2 regions of the Mesorhizobium sp. M0074 genome follow, and region 1 is predicted to be linked to the other one. Evidence: riboswitches for the same ligand, from Rfam matches in the RefSeq annotation. Region 1 holds a riboswitch; the other holds the start of a gene.
The links. Region 1 has a riboswitch for S-adenosylmethionine ahead of NKJ73_RS31415 (O-succinylhomoserine sulfhydrylase). Riboswitches for the same ligand answer to the same signal wherever they lie in the genome.
Positions count from the first base shown of each region.

Region 2: another riboswitch for S-adenosylmethionine. It lies ahead of metX (homoserine O-acetyltransferase MetX); the one in region 1 lies ahead of NKJ73_RS31415 (O-succinylhomoserine sulfhydrylase).

Region 1 is NZ_JAMYUM010000034.1:34,294-39,578, forward strand. Features, by position in the region: gene mmsB (multiple monosaccharide ABC transporter permease) at 1-675, shown strand, start outside; gene araD1 (AraD1 family protein) at 866-1,858, shown strand; gene NKJ73_RS31405 (hypothetical protein) at 1,886-2,338, shown strand; gene NKJ73_RS31410 (2'-deoxycytidine 5'-triphosphate deaminase) at 2,355-3,449, opposite strand; SAM riboswitch at 3,585-3,662, shown strand; gene NKJ73_RS31415 (O-succinylhomoserine sulfhydrylase) at 3,733-4,923, shown strand; gene NKJ73_RS31420 (glycosyltransferase) at 4,960-5,285, opposite strand, start outside.
Region 2 is NZ_JAMYUM010000013.1:92,839-98,123, reverse strand. Features, by position in the region: gene NKJ73_RS18865 (hypothetical protein) at 72-419, opposite strand; gene metW (methionine biosynthesis protein MetW) at 550-1,164, opposite strand; gene metX (homoserine O-acetyltransferase MetX) at 1,280-2,449, opposite strand; SAM riboswitch at 2,526-2,603, opposite strand; gene hisC (histidinol-phosphate transaminase) at 2,743-3,852, shown strand; gene NKJ73_RS18845 (prephenate/arogenate dehydrogenase family protein) at 3,859-4,794, shown strand; gene NKJ73_RS18840 (DUF2125 domain-containing protein) at 4,929-5,285, opposite strand, start outside.

The DNA of each region.
Region 1 (5,285 bases):
ACCATTGTCGGCAGCGGCCTGACGCTGCACCTGACGACGATCGTGATCGGCCTCGTCGCCGTGCTCGCCTATGCCTATTTCGGGCTCAGGGCACGGCGCACCCGCGAGAAACATGGCTACGAAGCCGAGCCCTTCTCGCTGTTCGTCGTCAAGACCCTGGTGATCAGCGCGCTGGCGCTGTTTCTCGTCTACCAATTCGCCACCTATAGGGGCCTCCCCATCGTTCTCATGGTGATGGGCGTGCTGATCGCGTTGTTCGTCTTCGTTACCAAACGCATGACGATCGGCCGTCGCATCTATGCGATGGGCGGCAATGTCAAGGCAGCCCAGCTATCGGGCATCAAGACCGAACGGCTGACGTTGATGGTGTTCATCAATATGGGCGTGCTGTCGGCACTCGGCGGCCTGATTATCGCAGCGCGCCTGGGGCAGGCTGTGCCGGCGGCCGGCCTCGGCAGCGAGCTCGACGTCATCGCCGCGGTGTTCATCGGTGGCGCTTCGGCGATGGGCGGCGTCGGCCAGGTCATCGGCGCGGTGGTCGGCGGCTTCATCATGGGCGTCATGAACAACGGCATGTCGATCATGGGCGTCAATGTCGATTGGCAGCAGGTGGTCAAAGGCCTGGTGCTGCTCGGCGCCGTCGTCTTCGACGTCTACAACAAGAACAAGGCTTGAGAGGCAACCAGGAGGCATACGGGTCACATCGCGGCGCTGCCGGGCGGCGCAAAGAAGTCCCCCGAGGGACCTGATCCGCGAGCGCAATCCGGACGAAGAATTTCAACCGAGGCGCGGACAGGGTCCGGGCCGCGCAGGGCAGGGTTTGCCAAGAAAGGCACGCCAAGCCCACAATTCAGAGAGGGTTACCATGCTGATCTCACAAATCCTCGACGACGCCGAGACGATCCGCGTCGTTGCCCGCAGCGGCGGCAAGACCCGCGTCATCAACGGCGCCCGCAGCGTCTATTCGCTGGCGATGGAAGCCGCGCGTACCGGCAGCGGGCTTGTCGCCCTGATCGAGCGCAAGGGCTTCGGCGAAACCGTCGATCTCGACGCAGCCTACAAGAAGGGCCGGCTGCTGTCGCCGATCAACCATCCCGATCCGGCGCATCTCCATCTCACCGGTACCGGGCTGACGCATCTCGGCTCCGCCGCGACCCGCGATTCCATGCACAAGAAGCTCAGCACGGACGGCGAGGAACAGCTGACCGATTCCATGAAGATGTTCCGCATGGGGCTTGAGGGCGGCAAGCCGGCGAAGGGCCAGACCGGCGTGCAGCCGGAATGGTTCTACAAGGGCAACGGCACCATGGCGGTGGCGCCCGGTGCGGCGCTTATGTCGCCGGCCTTCGCCCAGGATGCCGGCGAGGAGCCGGAAATCGCCGGGATCTATGTGATCGGCGACGACGGCGCCCCGTTCCGTGTCGGCTTCACCCTGTCGAACGAGTTTTCCGACCACGTCACCGAGCGTGTGAACTATCTCTTCCTCGCCCATTCCAAGCTGCGCAACGCTTCGTTCGGCCCGGAGATCCTGATCGGCGACCTGCCGTCCGACATCCGCGGCGCTTCACGCATCCTACGCGACGGCAAGCTGCTTTGGGAAAAGCCGTTCCTGTCGGGCGAGGCGAACATGTCGCACACCATTGGCAATCTCGAGCATCATCACTTCAAATACTCGGCCTTCCGCCAGCCGGGTGACGTGCATGTACACATGTTCGGCACGGCGACGCTGTCCTTCGCCGACGGCATCAGGACCGAGGCCGGTGACGTATTCGAAATCGAGGCGCAGGATTTCGGCCTGCCTCTGCGCAACCCGCTTGAAATCGAGCAGCCGGTGAAGGTGGCGGTGAAGGCGTTGTAAACTGGTGACATAATTCAGGGGCGAGAAATGAACGGCCTGCGGATTGGCACTGTGTTCGTAAGTTTAGTCCTGTTCCTCGCCTATTTCTCCCCAGCGGCTTACAGCGCCGGACAATGCAGCGCAAGATCCTATCGCGAAGCCCGAATGTCGATGACTGACCGGCTTCTGGCCACCGGCTATTCGAAATCGCAAGTGAGCTTTCTGATGCGCAACGCGGATCGCATGACGTCCGCACTCCGCGCTGACAGACTGAACGACAATGGCAGAGCCTGCGGTATCGACTCCGCCAGAGCCCATGTGCTGGGATGTCTCGGCAAGCAGTTGTTCCCCTTGCAGTCCAGCTCAAGCGCCTCACTTGACGACGAGAAGCAAACCAGAGGTTTTTGGGGGAAGAAGCGATTGGCAGTGCGAGAACTGCTCTTTGTCGGTCAGTTTCATGGCTGCCTTGGCGCCGCGAAAGAATATCTGTTTCGCGGCTGATGGCCTGCGAACAAGATCAGCGGGCGACGCGGAAATGCTTGGACAGTTTCAGGCCCTGCGCCTGATAGTTCGAGCCTAGATCTGTGCCGTAGAGCGCCTGCGGCCGTTTCAGCATGTGCTCGTAGACCAACCGTCCGACGATCTGGCCGTGATCGAGGATGAACGGCACTTCGTGGCTGCGCACCTCGAGCACCGCCCGGCTGCCGGTGCCGCCCGACGCCGAATGGCCGAAACCCGGGTCGAAGAAACCGGCATAATGGACGCGGAACTCGCCGACCAGCGGGTCGAAAGGCGTCATTTCGGCGGCGTAGACTGGCGGCACATGCACCGCCTCGCGCGACACCAGAATATAGAATTCGTCCGGATCGAGCACCAGCTCGCCGGCACCGCTCTTGTAGAGCGGCTCCCAGAAATCGACGACATCCTGCGCGGCGCGCTTGTCGACGTCGACCAGGCCGGTGTGGTGCTTGCCGCGATAGCCGACAAGCCCATCCTTGTCGCCGTCGAGGTCGATCGACAGCGCGATGCCGCCGCCTGAGATGTTGGGTGGTTCGGTGGCGACCAGCATCTCGGCGCGGTGCAACTCGTGCAGCTCGCTTTCTGACAAGAGCGCATTGCCGGTGCGGAACCTGATCTGTGACAGCCGCGAGCCGGTGCGCACGACGATCGGGAAAGTGCGCGGGCTGACCTCCAGATAGAGCGGACCTTCATAGCCTGCGGCGATCTTGTCGAACTCGTGGCCACGGTCGGTCATTACCCGGGTGAAGATATCGAGCCGTCCGGTCGAGCTTTTCGGGTTGGCCGAGGCGGAAATATGCGCGGGCAGCGCCAGGCTTTCGAGCAGCGGCACGATGTAGACGCAGCCGGTTTCCAGCACGGCACCTTCGGCGAGGTTGATCTCGTGCAGCTTCAGCCGGTCGAGCTTGTTGACAACCCTGTAGTCCGGGCCGGGCAAGAAGGAAGCACGCACCCGCCAGGCCTTGTCGCCGAGCCTGAGGTCAAGGCTGGCCGGCTGGATCTGATCGGAATCGAGCGTGCGCGGCGATTTCAGCGCGCCCGTCTGGAACAGCGCGGAAATATCCTGATCGGGAAGAATGCCTGTCTGCCGCAAGGGTCTGGCTCCGTTCGAACGCCGGGCGAGGTCTTGTTCTGTCGCAGGTCCGACCGTGGACGCCTTTGGCACCTGCTTGGTACAACCCTCTTAATCATGCCGGCAATTGACGCAAGCGTGGCGCGGGTCTAAAGCTCGTTATCCCGTGGTGATTTGGCCGGTCGGCTTGCAGCCACGTTAAACAAGTCGCTAAAGGACCGTCGGGCCGCAAGGCCATATGGACCGGTTGCGACTTTCGCGACCGGTTTTTTGTTGTTTGGACCAATTTTGGTGTTTGGATGGAATGATGACCAAGAAGCGCGACTGGAAGCCTCAGACCGCACTCGTGCATGCCGGGACGCTGCGTTCCGGCTTCGGCGAGACCTCCGAGGCGATGTATCTCACCCAAGGCTATGTCTACGAGACGGCGCAAGCGGCGGAGGCCCGCTTCAAGGGCGAGGAGCCGGGCTTCATCTATTCGCGCTATGCCAATCCGACGGTCGACATGTTTGAGAAACGCATGTGCGCGCTGGAAGGAGCCGAGGACGCGCGCGCCACGGCATCCGGCATGGCGGCGGTGACGGCAGCACTGCTGTGCAGCGCCAAGGCGGGCGACCATATCGTCGCGGCGCGCGCGCTGTTCGGCTCCTGCCGCTGGGTGGTCGAGACGCTGGCGCCGAAATACGGCATTGAGGCAACGCTGGTCGACGGCACCGACATCGCCAATTGGGAAAAGGCGGTCAAGCCGAACACCAAACTGTTCTTTCTGGAAAGCCCGACCAATCCGACGCTGGAGGTGATCGACATCGCCGCCGTCGCGGCACTTGCCAATTCGATCGGCGCCAGGCTGATCGTCGACAATGTCTTCGCTACGCCCTTGCAGCAGAAACCCCTGCAGCTCGGCGCCCACATCGTCGTCTATTCGGCCACGAAGCATATTGACGGCCAGGGGCGCTGTCTTGGCGGCATCGTTCTGTCGGACAAGAAATGGATCGACGAGAACCTGCATGACTATTTCCGCCACACCGGCCCAAGCCTCTCGCCCTTCAATGCCTGGACGCTGCTGAAAGGCCTGGAGACGCTGCCGCTACGCGTACGCCAGCAAACGGAAAGTGCCGGCCGCATCGCGGATTTCCTCGCCGAGCGCCCGCAAATCGCCCGTGTCATCTATCCTGGCCGTGCCGACCACCCGCAAGCGGCGGTGGTCAAGAAGCAGATGTCGGGTGGCTCGACGCTGATTTGCCTCGATGTGAAGGGCGGCAAGCAGGCGGCCTTTGCCTTCCAGAACGCACTCGACGTCGTGCTGATTTCCAACAATCTCGGCGACGCCAAGAGCCTGATCACCCATCCGGCGACGACGACGCACAAGAACTTGACCGATGAGGCCCGCGCCGAGCTCGGCATCGGACCGGGAACGCTCAGGCTGTCAGTTGGCCTTGAGGACGCCGACGACCTGCTCGAAGACATCGAGCAGGCACTGAGAGTTGCCGGATAAGGGCTGGCCGAATAGAGGCGAGCGGGGACGCGCCGATCAGGCGCCGGACGGGGTCTCTTCCAGCTCCGCGACGGGCTTGGTCTGGATAGTCATCACATTGCCGCGCCAGTCGACGGCGCCGCTCAGCCATCCGCGCGCCCAAATGGCGGGAAGCATCAGGTCTCGCGCCATCATCGCCAGGATGGTGCGCAGCGACAGGTGCCATCCCTTGGCCGAGGCCAAGGCGCATTCCGGCAGGTAGGCCGCGACCAGCACGGCGATGGCGGTTGCCGGCAGGCTGACGCCGGCGGCCGCCGCCGCCCTCAGCGCCAGCACCAGCGGCGGCGCTGCGCCGATCAGGATCTCGGGGGCGAAGAACAGCG
Region 2 (5,285 bases), on a different contig from region 1:
TACAACCGGCGTCTATGGTGCCGCCATCTATCTGGCGGCACCGAATTTGGATCGCGTCTGCATCGGCAGCTTCACCGCCCCTGCAGCACCTTGATCGCGTTGGACATGTCGCCATGCGACAATGCAGCCAGGTAATCCGAGTAGTTGATCCTCCCGTTCGCGAAGCCGTTCATCAATCGCGTGCAGAACGTGTGTTCCAATCCGGCATCCGGGACGTTCATGAGCGCGGCGAGGTTTGCCCTTTCAACCTTGCCGAACCGCATCTTGAATTTGGTCATGCACCGCTGGATCGCCTGCCGTTTCAGCGCCGGGCTGCCGCTCAACGCGACTTGTCCATTCTGGAAATCGGTCTTCGACGTCGTGCATCCGGAAATCAAAGTGGCCGACATCAAAGCTGTTGCTAATACTAACGTCTTCATTGCTTCCCCCAAACCAACCCGTTTGAGACCTGTTAAAGCAACAAAGAATGCCGGGCAACTTCATTGGATTGAAAATTGAAAATATGGTTTCTTGCGCAGGTCTGAGGTTCGTTGCTTCTGCCTGTCAAACCTATCGTTTCAGCAGGAATACCGCTTGCTGGCCGAAAAAGTTCCAGAACCACCAAGGCATGGAGAAGCCGATCCGCTGGCCGTTGGCGTCGAGCGCGGTTGCCTTTTCCACCGTCGCGCCAAGCTCGTCGCACAGATTGACGAAGTCGCGAATGGTGCAGAAATGGATGTTGGGCGTGTCGTACCAGGAATAGGGCAGGTCCTTGGTCACCGGCATGCGGCCGTTGAAGAGCAGCGAAAGGCGCACCCGCCAGTGGCCGAAATTCGGGAATGAGACGATGGCGCGGTTGCCGATCCGGAGCAGTTCGTCGAGCACCAGCTTCGGATTGCGGGTCGCCTGCAAGGTCTGCGACAGAACGACGAAGTCGAAACCCTTGTCGGGATAGAATTGGAGATCCTTGTCGGCATCGCCTTGAATAACCGACAGGCCGCGCGCCACGCATTCGTTGACGCCGCGCTGCGACAGTTCCAGGCCGCGACCGTCGACCTTCTTGGTCGCCTGCAGCAATTCGAGCAGCAGGCCGTCGCCGGAACCGACATCCAGCACCCGCGACTGCGGCGGGATGAGATCGGCGACGACTTCGAGGTCGACGCGCTGGGCGCGGTTGACGCTCATGCGTTCGCCTCTTGCCTGACGCATGACCCTGATCCGAAAAGCCTGCAACTTTTCGGGGTCATGCGCTGATGCCTGGCACATGGTCCTGATCCGAACAATCCGCAACTTTTCGGGGTCATGCGCCGAGCCCTCTCGCCCGCGCGGCCGAGGCGATGAAGCCCTTGATGGCGGCGAACAGTTCCGGTTCGTCGAGCAGGAAGGCGTCGTGGCCGCGGTCGGTCTCGATCTCGACGAACGAGACCGAAGCGCCGGCCGCGTTCAGCGCGTGCACGACCGAGCGGCTCTCCTCGGTCGGGAACAGCCAGTCGCTGGTGAACGAAACCAGGCAGAAGCGCGTCTTGGTGCCGGCGAAGGCATCGGCCAACCGGCCGCCATGGTCGGCGGCGAGATCGAAATAGTCCATCGCCCGGGTCATGTAGAGATAGGAGTTGGCATCGAAGCGATCGACGAAGGTCATGCCCTGATGGCGCAGATAGCTCTCGATCTGGAAGTCGGCATCGAAACCAAAGGTCAGGGCTTCGCGGTCCTGCAGGTTGCGGCCGAACTTGCGGTGCAGCGCTGCTTCCGACAGATAGGTGATGTGGGCGGCCATGCGCGCCACCGCCAGCCCCTTTTCCGGCCGCTTGCTGTGCTCGAAATACTTGCCGCCATGCCAGTCCGGGTCGGCCATCACCGCCTGCCTGCCGACCTCGTGGAAAGCGATGTTCTGCGAGGAATGGCGGGCGCCGGTGGCGATCGGCAGCGCCGAGAAGACGCGCTCCGGATAGCTGGAGGCCCATTGCAGCACCTGCATGCCGCCCATCGAGCCGCCAAGCACGCTGAACAGCTGTTCGATGCCGAAATGCTCGACCAGCATCAGCTGCGCCCGCACCATGTCGCGGATGGTGATGATCGGCAGGTCGAGCCCGTAGGGCTTGGCGGTGGCGGGATTGGTCGAGGCGGGGCCGGTGGAGCCGAGACAGCCGCCGATGACGTTTGACGAGATGACGAAGAAACGGTCGGTATCGATGATCTTGCCGGGACCGATCAGCACTTCCCACCAGCCCGGCTTGCCGGTCACCGGATTGGTGTTGGCGACATGCTGGTCGCCGGTCAGCGCATGGCAGACGAGGATGGCGTTGGAGCGCGCGTCGTTGAGCGTGCCATAGGTCTGGTAGGCGATCTGGAATGGCGACAGCAGCGTGCCGGCGTCGAGCTTGAGCGGCTTGTCGGCGCCGAAACGCAACACCGGGCTCGACGGCTGGTCGGCCTCGTTGTTGGTTTTTCGCGCGCGCAAAGCGACCATCACATCTCCTTGCCCGGCCTTCAGTTGTCCACCGGTCTGGGCAACAAAAAACCGGCCATGCCTTCGCAAAGCCGGTTACAAGATGCAAACGGCCCTTTAGCAAGTTGTTTAACGTGGCTGCAAGCCGACCGGCCAAATCACCACGGAACTGTAGCCGTTCTTCTATGACTCGCGCATGGCTTCGTCAACGGCAAGTTCTTGATCCCGAATTGCCGGCCCCTCGACATTCCGGGCCACGGCTTGTATTTCCGCTGCGGCTTCCGGATGGAGGCACTCTCGACGGATTTCATGAAATGAGCCAGACACCGGATCAGACACGTCCAAGGCCCCGCGCCGGCATCATGGACATCGAAGCCTATGTGCCCGGCAAGAGCGCGGCGCCTGAAGGTGTCGCCAAGGTCCATAAATTGTCGGCGAACGAGAACCCGCTCGGTCCTTCGCCAAAGGCGATAGAGGCCGCGCGCGCGGTCGCCGACAAGCTCGCGGTCTATCCCGACGGCAGCGCCAGGCGCCTGAGGGAAGCGATCGCCGAGGTGCACGGGCTCAACCCGGCGAACATCGTCTGCTCCAACGGCTCCGACGAGATTCTGGGCCTGCTGGCGCAGACCTACCTCGCGCCCGGCGACGAAGCCATCATCACCGAACACGGCTTCATGGTCTACAAGATCTACATACAGTCGGCCGGTGCCGTCCCGGTGACGGTCAAGGAGACCGATGAACGCGCCGATATCGATGCGATCCTCGCCGCGGTGACGCCGGCTACCCGGATCATCTTCCTTGCCAATCCAAACAATCCAACCGGCACCTACGTGCCGTTCCAGGAGGTCCGCCGCCTGCATGCCGGCCTGCCGCGAAACGTGCTTCTGGTGCTGGATGCAGCTTACGCCGAATATGTCCGGCGCAACGATTATGAAGCCGGCGTCGAGTTGGTGGGCAGCGCGGAAAACGTGGTCATGACCCGCACTTTCTCCAAATTGGGCCTGGGCGGGGCGCGGATCGGCTGGATGTATGCGCCAATGCACGTCATCGACGCGATCAACCGCGTGCGGGGACCCTTCAACGTCAATGCGACGGCAATCGAGGCCGGCATCGCGGCGATCCGCGACCGTGCCCACATCGAACGCAGCGTCGCGCACAACGAGACCTGGCTGGCCTGGCTGAGCGAGCAATTAAGCGGGCTCGGGCTGCGGGTGACGCCGAGCGTCGGCAATTTCATCCTCATCCACTTTCCCGAGGACAAAAAGCATTCGGCGGCGGCCGCCGACGACTACCTCAGTGCGCGCGGCTACATATTGCGGCGCGTTTCCGGCTACGGTTTTCCGAACGCGCTGCGCATGAGCATCGGCACCGAAGAGGCCAATCGCGGCGTTGTCGCAGCACTCGCGACATTCCTGAAAAGCTAGAACACCATGACCTCACCGATGTTCGAAAAGATCGCGCTGGTCGGCATCGGCCTGATCGGCTCGTCGCTGGCCCGCGTCATCCGCCGCGAGGGACTCGCCGGCCAAGTCGCGATTTCGACGCGCAGCGACGCGACGCTGGCACGGGCGAGCCAACTCGGCCTTGGCGACACCTATACGACGGATGCGAAAGAGGCGGTTCGCGATGCTGATCTGGTTATCGTTTCGGTGCCGGTCGGCTCTTCAGGCACGGTCGCCGCGGAGATCGCGCCGGCGCTGAAGAAGGGCGCCATCCTCACCGATGTCGGCTCGACCAAGGCATCGGTGATCGCGCAGATGCAGCCGCATGTGCCTGATGGCGTGCACTTCATCCCCGGCCATCCTTTGGCCGGCACCGAAAAATCGGGACCGGACGCCGGTTTTGCCGAACTGTTCGAGAACCGCTGGTGCATTTTCACGCCTCTGCCCGGTACCGATCCCGCAGCACTGGAAAAGCTCTCGGAATTCTGGCGCCGCTGCGGCTCCAACATCGACACGATGGACCCGCAGCATCACGACATGACGCTGGCCATCGTTTCGCACCTGCCGCATATCATCGCTTACAACATCGTCGGTACCGCCGACGATCTGGAGTCGGTGACCAAGTCCGAGGTCATCAAATACTCGGCTTCCGGCTTTCGCGACTTCACCCGTCTCGCGGCGTCCGACCCGACCATGTGGCGCGACGTCTGCCTGCACAACAAGGACGCCATTCTCGAAATGCTGGCGCGGTTTTCCGAGGATCTGTCCTCGCTGCAGCGGGCGATCCGCTGGGGCGACGGCGAAAAACTGTTCGACCTGTTCACCCGCACCCGCGCCGTCCGCCGCTCGATCATCGAGGCCGGCCAGGATATCGACGTACCGGATTTCGGCCGCCAGGCAGTCGAACACCCGCCGAAGGGATAAGCCGCGGCAGGCCGATCGCAGGCCAGCCTGGCTTACAGCGGTTCATCGTTTCACAGAAACGCCGAACCGCTCTATCTCTTTGTTTTTGCGCAATTCCGGACGGAAAACCGTTTCACACTTTTCCTGGAGTTGCTCTAGTCGAGCGGCTTGATCTTGCCGAGCGGGATGAAGCCGAGCGAGGCCTTGCCCCTGACGATCTTCAGCGGCATCGACGGCTGGTTGCCGAGCAGCGCCAGTCCGGCAAAGCCGGTTTGGATCTGTTTCTTCTGCTCGGGGATGGCGGTGGCGAGGATTGCCGCCACGGCCTTCGGATCATTGAGCCTGATTGTCAGGTCGGCATTTATGAGACCGTCGTCATCGACCGACAGCGGTCCGGAAACGGTGATGCGCGCGGTTCCGGACGACAGATCGAGCTTGTGGATTTCGGCGGCCTGGCCGCGAAGGCTCTTCGGATTTGCCTTGATCAGTGTCACGCCGTTCTTCAGCGTCAG